3 regions of the Bacillus seohaeanensis genome follow, and region 3 is predicted to be linked to each of the others. Evidence: riboswitches for the same ligand, from Rfam matches in the RefSeq annotation. Region 3 holds a riboswitch; each other region holds the start of a gene.
The links. Region 3 has a riboswitch for cyclic di-GMP ahead of flgB (flagellar basal body rod protein FlgB). Riboswitches for the same ligand answer to the same signal wherever they lie in the genome.
Positions count from the first base shown of each region.

Region 1: it holds a riboswitch for cyclic di-GMP, as region 3 does, so the genes downstream of both, ACFSUL_RS20990 (anti-repressor SinI family protein) here and flgB (flagellar basal body rod protein FlgB) in region 3, are expected to answer to the same signal.
Region 2: it holds a riboswitch for cyclic di-GMP, as region 3 does, so the genes downstream of both, ACFSUL_RS13820 (DUF5667 domain-containing protein) here and flgB (flagellar basal body rod protein FlgB) in region 3, are expected to answer to the same signal.

Region 1 covers NZ_JBHUMF010000035.1:130,721-133,986, forward strand. Annotated here, with positions in the region: gene ACFSUL_RS20975 (single-stranded DNA-binding protein) at 1-96, opposite strand, end outside; gene ACFSUL_RS20980 (YwpF-like family protein) at 382-837, shown strand; gene ACFSUL_RS20985 (helix-turn-helix domain-containing protein) at 922-1,242, shown strand; gene ACFSUL_RS20990 (anti-repressor SinI family protein) at 1,268-1,408, opposite strand; cyclic di-GMP riboswitch class I at 1,440-1,551, opposite strand; gene ACFSUL_RS20995 (class D sortase) at 2,836-3,252, shown strand.
Region 2 covers NZ_JBHUMF010000031.1:101,699-104,964, reverse strand. Annotated here, with positions in the region: gene ACFSUL_RS13825 (hypothetical protein) at 1-34, opposite strand, end outside; gene ACFSUL_RS13820 (DUF5667 domain-containing protein) at 274-1,656, opposite strand; cyclic di-GMP riboswitch class I at 1,741-1,825, opposite strand; gene ACFSUL_RS13815 (MFS transporter) at 2,386-3,266, opposite strand, start outside.
Region 3 covers NZ_JBHUMF010000031.1:1,188,328-1,191,593, forward strand. Annotated here, with positions in the region: gene fliF (flagellar basal-body MS-ring/collar protein FliF) at 1-180, opposite strand, end outside; gene fliE (flagellar hook-basal body complex protein FliE) at 224-529, opposite strand; gene flgC (flagellar basal body rod protein FlgC) at 547-1,008, opposite strand; gene flgB (flagellar basal body rod protein FlgB) at 1,011-1,400, opposite strand; cyclic di-GMP riboswitch class I at 1,756-1,844, opposite strand; gene codY (GTP-sensing pleiotropic transcriptional regulator CodY) at 2,180-2,959, opposite strand; gene hslU (HslU--HslV peptidase ATPase subunit) at 3,052-3,266, opposite strand, start outside.

The sequences.
Region 1 (3,266 bases), on a different contig from region 3:
TGCGATTGTAGCATTCAAAACTGATTTTCCATCTGGTGTTACTCTAGGTTCTGGATCTTTCGTTAACCTCCCCACCAATGTTACTTGATTAATCACTGAGCATCTGCCCTCCTTTCCTGTCTGACCCCATCTTACAAGCATTCCTTTATCCTGTAAAATGAAGGAAATTGTATTTTCACTGCTATTTCCTCTCGAATTCTCAAAATTCATCTAGGCGAATTTTCACTTTTTAAAACAAATCTTAATGAGGGAATATAAAATTAAACTTTTTTAAAGTTTTTTCCAATGAAGAAGAATAGTGAAATTACACCATTATGTATCCGTTTCTCTCTATGGTATAATTTTGGTAAAAGTGAAACTAATGGTAGGAGATGTTCGTTCATGAAAACATTCAAAGTTATCACTCTCCAAGTTGTCGAAAAAGAGGTACTGAAGGACATTAATATCGTGGACGGTTTAATTATTAACAAAGAAGACGATAAAAGAACATGGTTAATTGAGACATATGTTTCAAAAGAATACTATGATTACTTCCGGGAAGCTCAACAGGAAAAAGGCGATTTAGAAATACAAGTTGTTATTTCTCACCAAGCAAATGATCCAGCCGCATTCTTAACATCTATTCGGTGCATTAAGTTAATGGATGATAAAATGAGTATTTTGTTTGAAGGAAAGCTAAGAAAACAACGAAATGAGTATGCAGAACTCTTACTCGCTAACTTAATGCAAAAGGGCTATGCAGGGGAAGAACTCATGCAAGAATTTAAAAGTAAAATGAAATCCAAACCACAAATTCCCGCCTCATCAAAGTCTAGTTCGGAAGCAAAAAACATATAACAAGAACAGGACGTTCATTATATGGAACAACCTTAGAGAATGTGGTATACTAGTATAAAATTAATTCTAAGGTGCGTGACAGTCATGATTGGCGAGCGAGTAAAAAGGTTAAGACAAGAAAAGAAAATGTCCATGACGGAGCTTGCTGATAAAGCTGGAGTAGCTAAGTCGTATTTAAGCTCAATTGAACGAAGTCTTCAACAGAATCCTTCCATTCAGTTCCTTGAAAAAATTTCTGCTGCCCTCGGAGTTACAGTTGACTCCCTTTTACATGATGAAATTAAAGAAGAGCAGATGGATTATGAATGGATGAAGATTGTGGAAGAAGCAATGGATTCAGGCATTTCAAAAGATCAATTTCGTGAGTTCATTGAATTTAATAAATGGCGTCAAGGTCAAAAATAAAAGTCTTGCTAGGAAGCAAGACTTTTTAATTTTCTCTGTTTGGTTTTAGAGCTTTTACCGAGGTGTTCATTTGTAAAAACTCTCTAATTTCTCCCTGTTTTATTCCGACTTTCATTGCCTCCTTAATTAGTTGGATCCATTCTACATCTAATTCTTTCTTCCCCAAATCCCATTCCTCCTAAAATACGCTTCGTATTTCAGGCAATCCAGCCGTCATAGTTTACACAAGCTCATCCTTTTGAAGCATGTCTAAACCTTAGACCCGTGACTTTGCGTCCCTACTTTTCAACAGGTTTGCCTTTATCTGACATTATCTCTTTAGTCCCATCCTTATTATACTATCTAGCTATTTTTTTATATGTTGATTTTTGTCTATTCTGAAATTTTTTCCGGAAAATTTTTCTTTATATTTTGACAATTTAGGTTTTAATTTACGTATATTTTTATTATTAATTAAGGTAATGACATAATATTGTCGAAGGGTTAATACAGTCTCTTTTCTGCCTGTCTTTGATATGCTTCCAACTTTTTACTTAGAGGAATAATTCTCTTTGGATTTATCGTAGAGGAGTTATACAAAGGTGCACTGGTTAAGTCAAGTCCACATGAGGGGCAAATCCACTCTCCTAGTTCTGCACTACTATAGGATGGACGGGTACAGCGATCGCATGTTTTTTTATACATTTCAATACCTCTTTCCCTGATATAAATTTATTAGAAAAGGTTAGTAGTGATGAAAAATATATGCTGAAGGTCATTAAATTAGGCTCTTTTCTCATAGATTATTGTTTTTACTTATATAAATTCTTCCCGTTAATTTCTGCTACGCTCGGGGAGAAATAAAAGACTCTTAGAAACCGGAGGCGACTTTCTCAGCTCGTGAAGAAAACAGGAAAAATTCCCCCAAGGCACCCTTTTCCTTTTGAGAATTTTATCTTTTTTACAGCGAGCTAGACATACGTTTCCTCTGTGGGATTCTCACTTCCCTCTTTTCCCGCAAGAGTCAAATGCCCTCCGCTCCAATCAATTCAGTGGGTTAAACTTGGTTTGGAGTTAAAAAGCAGCAAATTTTACGAAAGCAGCCTTTAATTATTATCCTTTCGCAAGCTAAAATAATACTACAGAATCAATTGTTCTTTTAAAAGAACAATTGATTCTAGTATAAAGTAGCCACTGTTATTTAAAAAATGGCAAATTCCTTCATTTTTTCATTATAATGAACACTTTCTGTTCTATATCTTCAAAATCCTCATTCTTTCAGATAATTTCGTTTTTTATATAAAATATATTGTTCTTTATAATGTATAATAAGAAAAATTAGTATGATACGTTACAAAAAATACGACTAGTAAACCTCCCAAAAGAATGGGGATTTCCTAGTCATATAATCTTTATTGATAAAGGAGAAAAATTTTTGAGAAGTAGCATATTGAAAATAACCAGTTTGACATTATTCATTATAGGATTAATGTTAATTACCTATTCCATTTATCACATCATTTCGCAAAAACAACAGGAAGCACAGGCATTGAGTGAAGCAAAAGAGAAGCTTACAGATGAACATCTAAAAAAAAAAGAAATAATTCTGAGGTTATATATTCTTTTTCAAAAGGGGATGTTGTTGGAATTCTTGATATCCCTGCCCTTAATAAAGAACTTCCGATCATAGAAGGTACGGATGAAGAAGAGCTTGAAAAAGGAATTGGTCATTATTCCTCTACAAAACTTCCCAACCAAAGGGATCGAATCTTTTTAGCAGGTCATCGTGATACCGTTTTTAAGCACATCGGGGAGTTGCAAGAGGGAGATAAACTTATAATAGAGATGAAGGATGGCATATTTATCTATGAAATTTTTGAAACATTTATTGTTCATGAAACAAATATGTCCGTTTTACAATCCACTTCCCCTGATGAAGTTCTAACATTGTCCACTTGCTATCCATTTGACTATTTATCTAGTACAGAGGAGCGTTATATTATTAATGCACGGAGAATAGAATCACCTTAATCAGGTGCGCTTAG
Region 2 (3,266 bases), 1.1 Mb from region 3:
CTACCATATACATAAAGAATAATAGTGTATCCATCGGTTCACTCCCTTTTGTTCTAAGGTTTTCCTTTTTGCTTAGGGAATAAACAGATGTGTGTATTTTTGGTATGGAAAGGATTTATAAATTGTATTCTTAAAGAGAGTGTTAGTAATAAACAATTTATTATCCGAATTTATTTTTCAATTATAGGAAAAAAGGAAGATAATCGAACAAATAATTCTTCAATTTAGACAAAACAAAAAGAGTAGGTTCTGACTCCCTACTCTTTCTCGATGTTACTCTTCGTCTTTATTTTTCTCTTTAGCTTTACGCTCTTTTTCAGCACGTTGTTTGGATTCTTCACGCTGTTTTTCTTCGGCTTTCTTGGCTTGTTCCTTTGCTTTCTCTTCTTGCTTCTTCACTTTTTCACGTTCTTTTTCAGCACGTTGTTGCGACTCTTCGCGCTGTTTTTCTTCAGCTTTTTTACGTGCTTCCTCTTGTTTCATTGCAGCCTCACGCTGTTTTTCTTCAGCCTTTTCACGTGCTTCCTCTTGTTTCATTGCAGCCTCATGCTGTTTTTCTTCAGCCTGTTTACGTGCTTCTTCTTGTTTCTTTACAGACTCATTTTCTTTCTTGCCTTCGTTTTTATCTTTATCGTTTACTTTTTCAAGAACATCTTCTACAGCTTCATCAGCTTCCTCATTGATTTCTTTAACGACTTCTGTTTTTTCTTCTGCTAACTCTTTGTCAAGTTCCGTCAGTTCTTCGTTGTATTCTTCTTCATCCATTTTACCAGATGCTAATTTTGCTTCGAGTTCAGCACGTTTCTTATCAGCCTTTTGCTCTTTCTTTTCTAGTTTGGCTAACTTTTTATTAACCTTCTCTTCAAACTTTTCTTGTGCTTTGACAATATTTTTTTGAAGAGCTTCTTTCGCCGTAGGATTCTCAACCTTTTCGAGAGCTGCTTGTAAAGCAAGAATGTTTGCAGCAAATTTTTCCTCAAATTCAGCACGGATTGTATCAGCTGGGGTCTGTTCTTGTGCAATATCACCACTAACTACTTCTGTTGATTCTTCAGTAGCAGGATCCGTCTCGGAAGAAGACTCTTCGTACTTTGCTAATGCTAATTCTTGTTGTTCAATAGCCTGTTGAAGCACTTCGTTTGCCAACTCTTCCTCACCTTGAGCAAGTAACGCTTCTGCTTCTTTAATCCTTTCTTCAGCAAAAGAAATAAACAATTCAGCCTCTTTTACTTCATCGAATGTTAAAGCAAGCTGAACATTTTCCATTAGTTTTTTCGCGAAGTAAAAGAAGTCACCAGGTAGAAGTGAAGGCGTATCCTCTTCCATTTCCGAATTTTCTTCCGTCTCTTCTTCCATTAATTCTTCTGTTGGTTGTTCTTCTGTAACCTCTTCATCTGTACTTTCAGTTTCTCCATCTTCGGTTATTGAATCGATTGTTTCACCTTCTTGATTTGATGGCTGAACTGTTGAATCAGTTGTTGTATCTTTTGTTTGGTCTTGTGGAACTGTTTCTTCTATTTGAGAATCTGTTTGTGTCTCATCATTATTCGCAAAAGCCTGTCCAGTTCCTAAAGAAAAAGTGAAAACCGCAGCAACAACACTTGTAACAAGAACATTGCGGACGTTTTTGTTACATGAAATATACTTTTTTGACATAAAAAATATCCCTCCAAAACATTTTTTGTAAAGGAAGAATCTTGAATTAACTCTATTAAACTTGAGGCTTTTCTCCATTCTTCATTTGGTAGCCCAGCCATCCTAGTTAAGACACCTTAGATCTGTGACTTTGCGTCTCTATCTTTCGGTAGATTTGCCCTTTTCAAATGAGGAACGATAACTCAATTTTTTCGTTCATCATAATCTAAAATAAATATACATTAAAAATCAAAGAATGAATACTATTATTTTTTGCCAAAATAATACTTCAGGTTCTCGGTCCCAAGATAAGTATCCACACTACTATTCTTCACTCCTATTGTTTCTTATTCAATTTTTCTGCTTACATTAGTACAATAAGAAAACGAGCTGCAGATTCACTTATTGATCTTCAACTCTTGCATCCAATAGCATTAGTTATCAATGCTCATTCCATTCATCCGTTATTGTTCTTACAAGCAGCTTAAAACCCTGCAAATAAGCAAGCATTTACGAGTAAATCGAATCTATCTGAGGGAGTTTAAGTGAAATCATTTACAAATCAGATGGAAAATCCTACTTAATTTTAAGAATTAAAACAGGCAGAAAAACTGAAATTTCTGCCTGTTTTGCAAAATATTATAGTTGTAAAATTGTCTTTACCTATTTTTAGATAGTACTATAATAATCTCCAGCATATTTTTCTTGGGTATTGATTTACACAATAGACTATTACTTAAATTAATTCATTTAACCATTCGTTTCTCTTTGCCTCGGTGTACGGACAAATAATAACGCCACTATAGCACCTACAAAAGCCACTATACCACACCAGAAGAATGCTTGTTGATATCCCTCGTTTAGAGCAACTATCGGCTCCCCTGATATACTAGTGGCAGTTGCTGCTGCAACGGAAACCATGATCGCCAAACCAACAGCCGATCCAACTTGATACGTCGTGTTATATAAACCAGATGCAAGACCAGACTCTTCTGATTTAGCCTCCGATACAGCTGCCGTGGTTGCAGGTAGATAGGCAAGGGCATTGCCGAGAGCGGCCAGTAATAGAGCAATAAACACATCACTCCAATAATTTCCATCAACAGTATTCCCGGCAAACAAGAGTGCCGAAAAGCCAAGTATAATAAATCCAATGAACATAGTAACCTTCATACCCATTTTCGCCATTAGTTTTTCAGCGAGTAAAATCATGAAAATGGCCATCAGCACCGGTGCCGGTAACATGCCCATTGCAGCCATGAAAGGTTCATATTCCAATACCTGTTGTAGATATAGAATAAGGAAATAAATAAGCGGAAACCAAGATGCTGATAACAAGATAAGCGAAACATTACCCGCTGCCAAGTTTGTGGTCTTAAAGATGCTAAGCGGCACGAGTGGTTCATTTCTAAAAACTTGAATAAGGATAAAGATGATGAACAAAACGGATCCAATAGCTAAAGGTAATATAGTAAAAAGCGTTTGCCAACCATGTTGTTCTGCGGTTACGATGCCGTAAACAATCAGTATCAATGCTGCTGTAACGGAAATAGCGCCTGCGTAATCAATACGCCCCATTTTTCTCATACCTTTTTGGAGGAGCTTTGGGGCCAATATCAAAACGAGAATAC
Region 3 (3,266 bases):
TGAAGGAGATAGATTGCTATACAACGGAACTAGAGTGGTTCTAGTAGCAAAAAAACTAGCAGCAGTGACCGCAATGATCACCGCAAGAACAGATATCCCCATTATTACTTTTTGTTTTTTTGATCTGCTAGACCAAAACGTCTTCATTTGTGTTTGATATTTTTTTATCGTTTCGTTCATTACAATCCCCCGGTTAATACAGCCAGTTCTTTCAGCTATAAAATTACATAGGCATTCTCATTATTTCTTGGTACGCTTCGACTACTTTATTTCGAACTTCCATCGTAGTCTGTAACATGATACTTGATTTTTGAGAAGCAATCATTACTTGGTGCAAGTCTACGTCTTCTCCTCTAGCAAGTTTTTCTGTTAATCTATCAGATTGAATTTGTGAGCTATTTACTTGATCAATTGACTTTTTCAAAAAATCTGCAAAGCTTTGCTGGGTTTCAGCAGGTTTCATATTATTTTTTGTATTCAACGGACTTACCGGAGAGGTTAAGGCAGAAGATATATTATGAATAGCCATGATAGTTATTTCCCTCCTTATTTACCAATTTCAAGTGACTTCATTAGCATTGCTTTATTTGCATTAAAAACAGTTACGTTTGCTTCGTATGACCTCGTTGCAGAAATAAGGTCTACCATTTCCCGTAATGGGTCAACATTCGGGTACTGTACGTACCCATCTTCATTTGCGTCCGGATGCTCCGGATCATAGACCATTTTAAAGGGTGTTTCCGTATCCTCTTGAATTTCTGTTACTTTAACACCATTTCCAATTTGTTGATTATTTTTCGTATTCATTGCTTGGTTAAGAAATGTTGAAAACTGTCCTTCTTTCGGCTGAAAGACAACAGACTTTCTGCGATACGGTTCCCACACGCCATCAACGTATTTTCCCCTTGTTGTATCAACATTCGCCATATTAGAGGAGATAACATCCATTCTCAAACGCTGAGACGTTAAAGCAGATGCAGTATTATTCATGCTATGAAAGATCGACATTGTTATTTCCCTCCTCTAATGACAGACTGCAATGACTGGAATTTACCATTAATCCGATCTGACAAAGCATTAAAGTAAATTTGATTTGTTGCAAGCTCTGACATTTCCTTATCAAGATCTACTCCATTGCCGTTATGATTATATTGATAATTACTTTTTACCGTTACAGCCGGGTGTGTTCCCTGTTGTTTAAAGCTTATATGTCTTGGATCAGTACGGTTAGCATCTAGCTGATGAAGTGATTGTTGAAACATTGACTGAAAGCTTACTTGTTTTGCTTTGTAGTGAGGTGTATCAACATTAGCTATATTTTGAGATATCACCTTTTGATTAAGGGAGGAATAATCTAGTCCTTTTTCCAATGTAGAAATAGTATTGGAAAATAAATTCATTATTGACACCTCTATCCATAATTTTGACATTAATATTTCAATTTTGACATTAATTTTAAGCCAGGTTTCATTTTAAAGTGAATTTCTTGGTGTGTCTATGGAGAAAATAGTAATTTTTTGTCGAAAAAAGAGAAAAATTTGCAAAAACCATAACCTTAGACCTATTGCTTCAGTTGTCTTTACAGTTAAAAATACGACAATATTACATAATTGTTACAATCTTATTTTAACAACATACATTTCATTGCTCTACAGGTTTGTTTTACCAATTTCCACTCAAAAAAAAAGCGACCCCTACATCGAGACCGTTTTACCAGCAGTAACCTAACATACATTCTACATATTAGACTATATTGTTGGTAACCCGGCTGCCGTAAAGTAGTACACTTGATAGGCCCGTAGCTTTGCGTCCTCTTCTTTCGAATGAGTTTGCCCTTATCTATTGTCGAAAAGCGTCGTAAAAAGCTATATATACATTTTACTATTTGAACTCAATATGACAAGGCCTAAACAGCAATTTAATTTGGGTCTTTTTCCTCATTTTGCTATCTTTATAACTATTTTTATTACGGTTTTCGACAATTATTTATATATCACTTTTCCTAAATACGCTATAAAACGACAAAAACCGATTCTTCCATTATAGGAGAATCGGCTTTGTTTTACCATAAATATTAGTCATTTTTTAAGAAGTCATTGTATTCTTTCCTAACATCAACTGTTCTATCTATGAGATTTACATTTAACACTAATCGCACGAATTACCTGCAGCTTTAATTTTAGTTCGTTCTTAGTTTATCTAATTCAACTAGGAATTTGTTATTTAATACTTTAATATAAGTACCTTTCATTCCTAATGAGCGAGATTCGATAACCCCTGCACTTTCTAATTTACGTAATGCATTTACGATAACAGATCTAGTGATTCCTACACGGTCAGCTATTTTGGAAGCTACAAGCAACCCTTCATTGCCATTCAACTCTTCAAAAATATGTTCAATTGCTTCCAATTCACTGTAAGAAAGGGAGCTAATCGCCATTTGTACTACCGCTTTACTACGCGCCTCTACTTCAATTTCTTCTGCTTTTTCACGAAGGATTTCCATACCTACAACTGTTGCACCATACTCACCAAGAATTAAATCATCGTCTTCAAATCTTTCTTGTAGACGTGCAAGAATTAGTGTACCTAAACGTTCTCCTCCACCGATAATTGGAACAATCGTAGTTAACCCTTTGTTAAATAATTCTTTATTTTCAACAGGAAAAGCTGTGTATTCACTGTCTACATCCAAGTTAGGTGATGTTTCTTGAATATTAAAAAGGTTTTGTGTATATTCTTCAGGGAATTGACGATCTTCAAGCATCTGTTTCATACGCTCATTTTCAATTTGTTGATTAATTGCATATCCAAGTAATTTGCCTCGTCTACTTACAACGAATACGTTCGCTTCAATTACTTTGCTTAATGTTTCTGACATTTCTTTGAAATTCACCGGCTTACCTGCTGCCTTTTGCAGCATTGCATTAATTGTTCTTGTTTTCTGTAATAAATTCATTATCATTTCCTCCTACTAGGTTTAAAATATGTCTATTACTTAATAGTTTATTTAATCTCTCTTCATTTACCCTACTAACTATTTCTCCAAACCTACAAGATAAACTGACTAAGGTCTTTGTCTTGTGCTATAACGCTAAGCTTGTCATCCACATAGTTTGGAGTAATTTGTATAGTTTCAAGGTTTATATCTGGAGCTTCAAATGAAAGATCCTCTAAAAGCCTTTCCATAATTGTATGGAGCCTTCTTGCTCCGATATTATCGGTACTTTGGTTAACATTATAGGCAATTTCTGCTAGTCTATGAA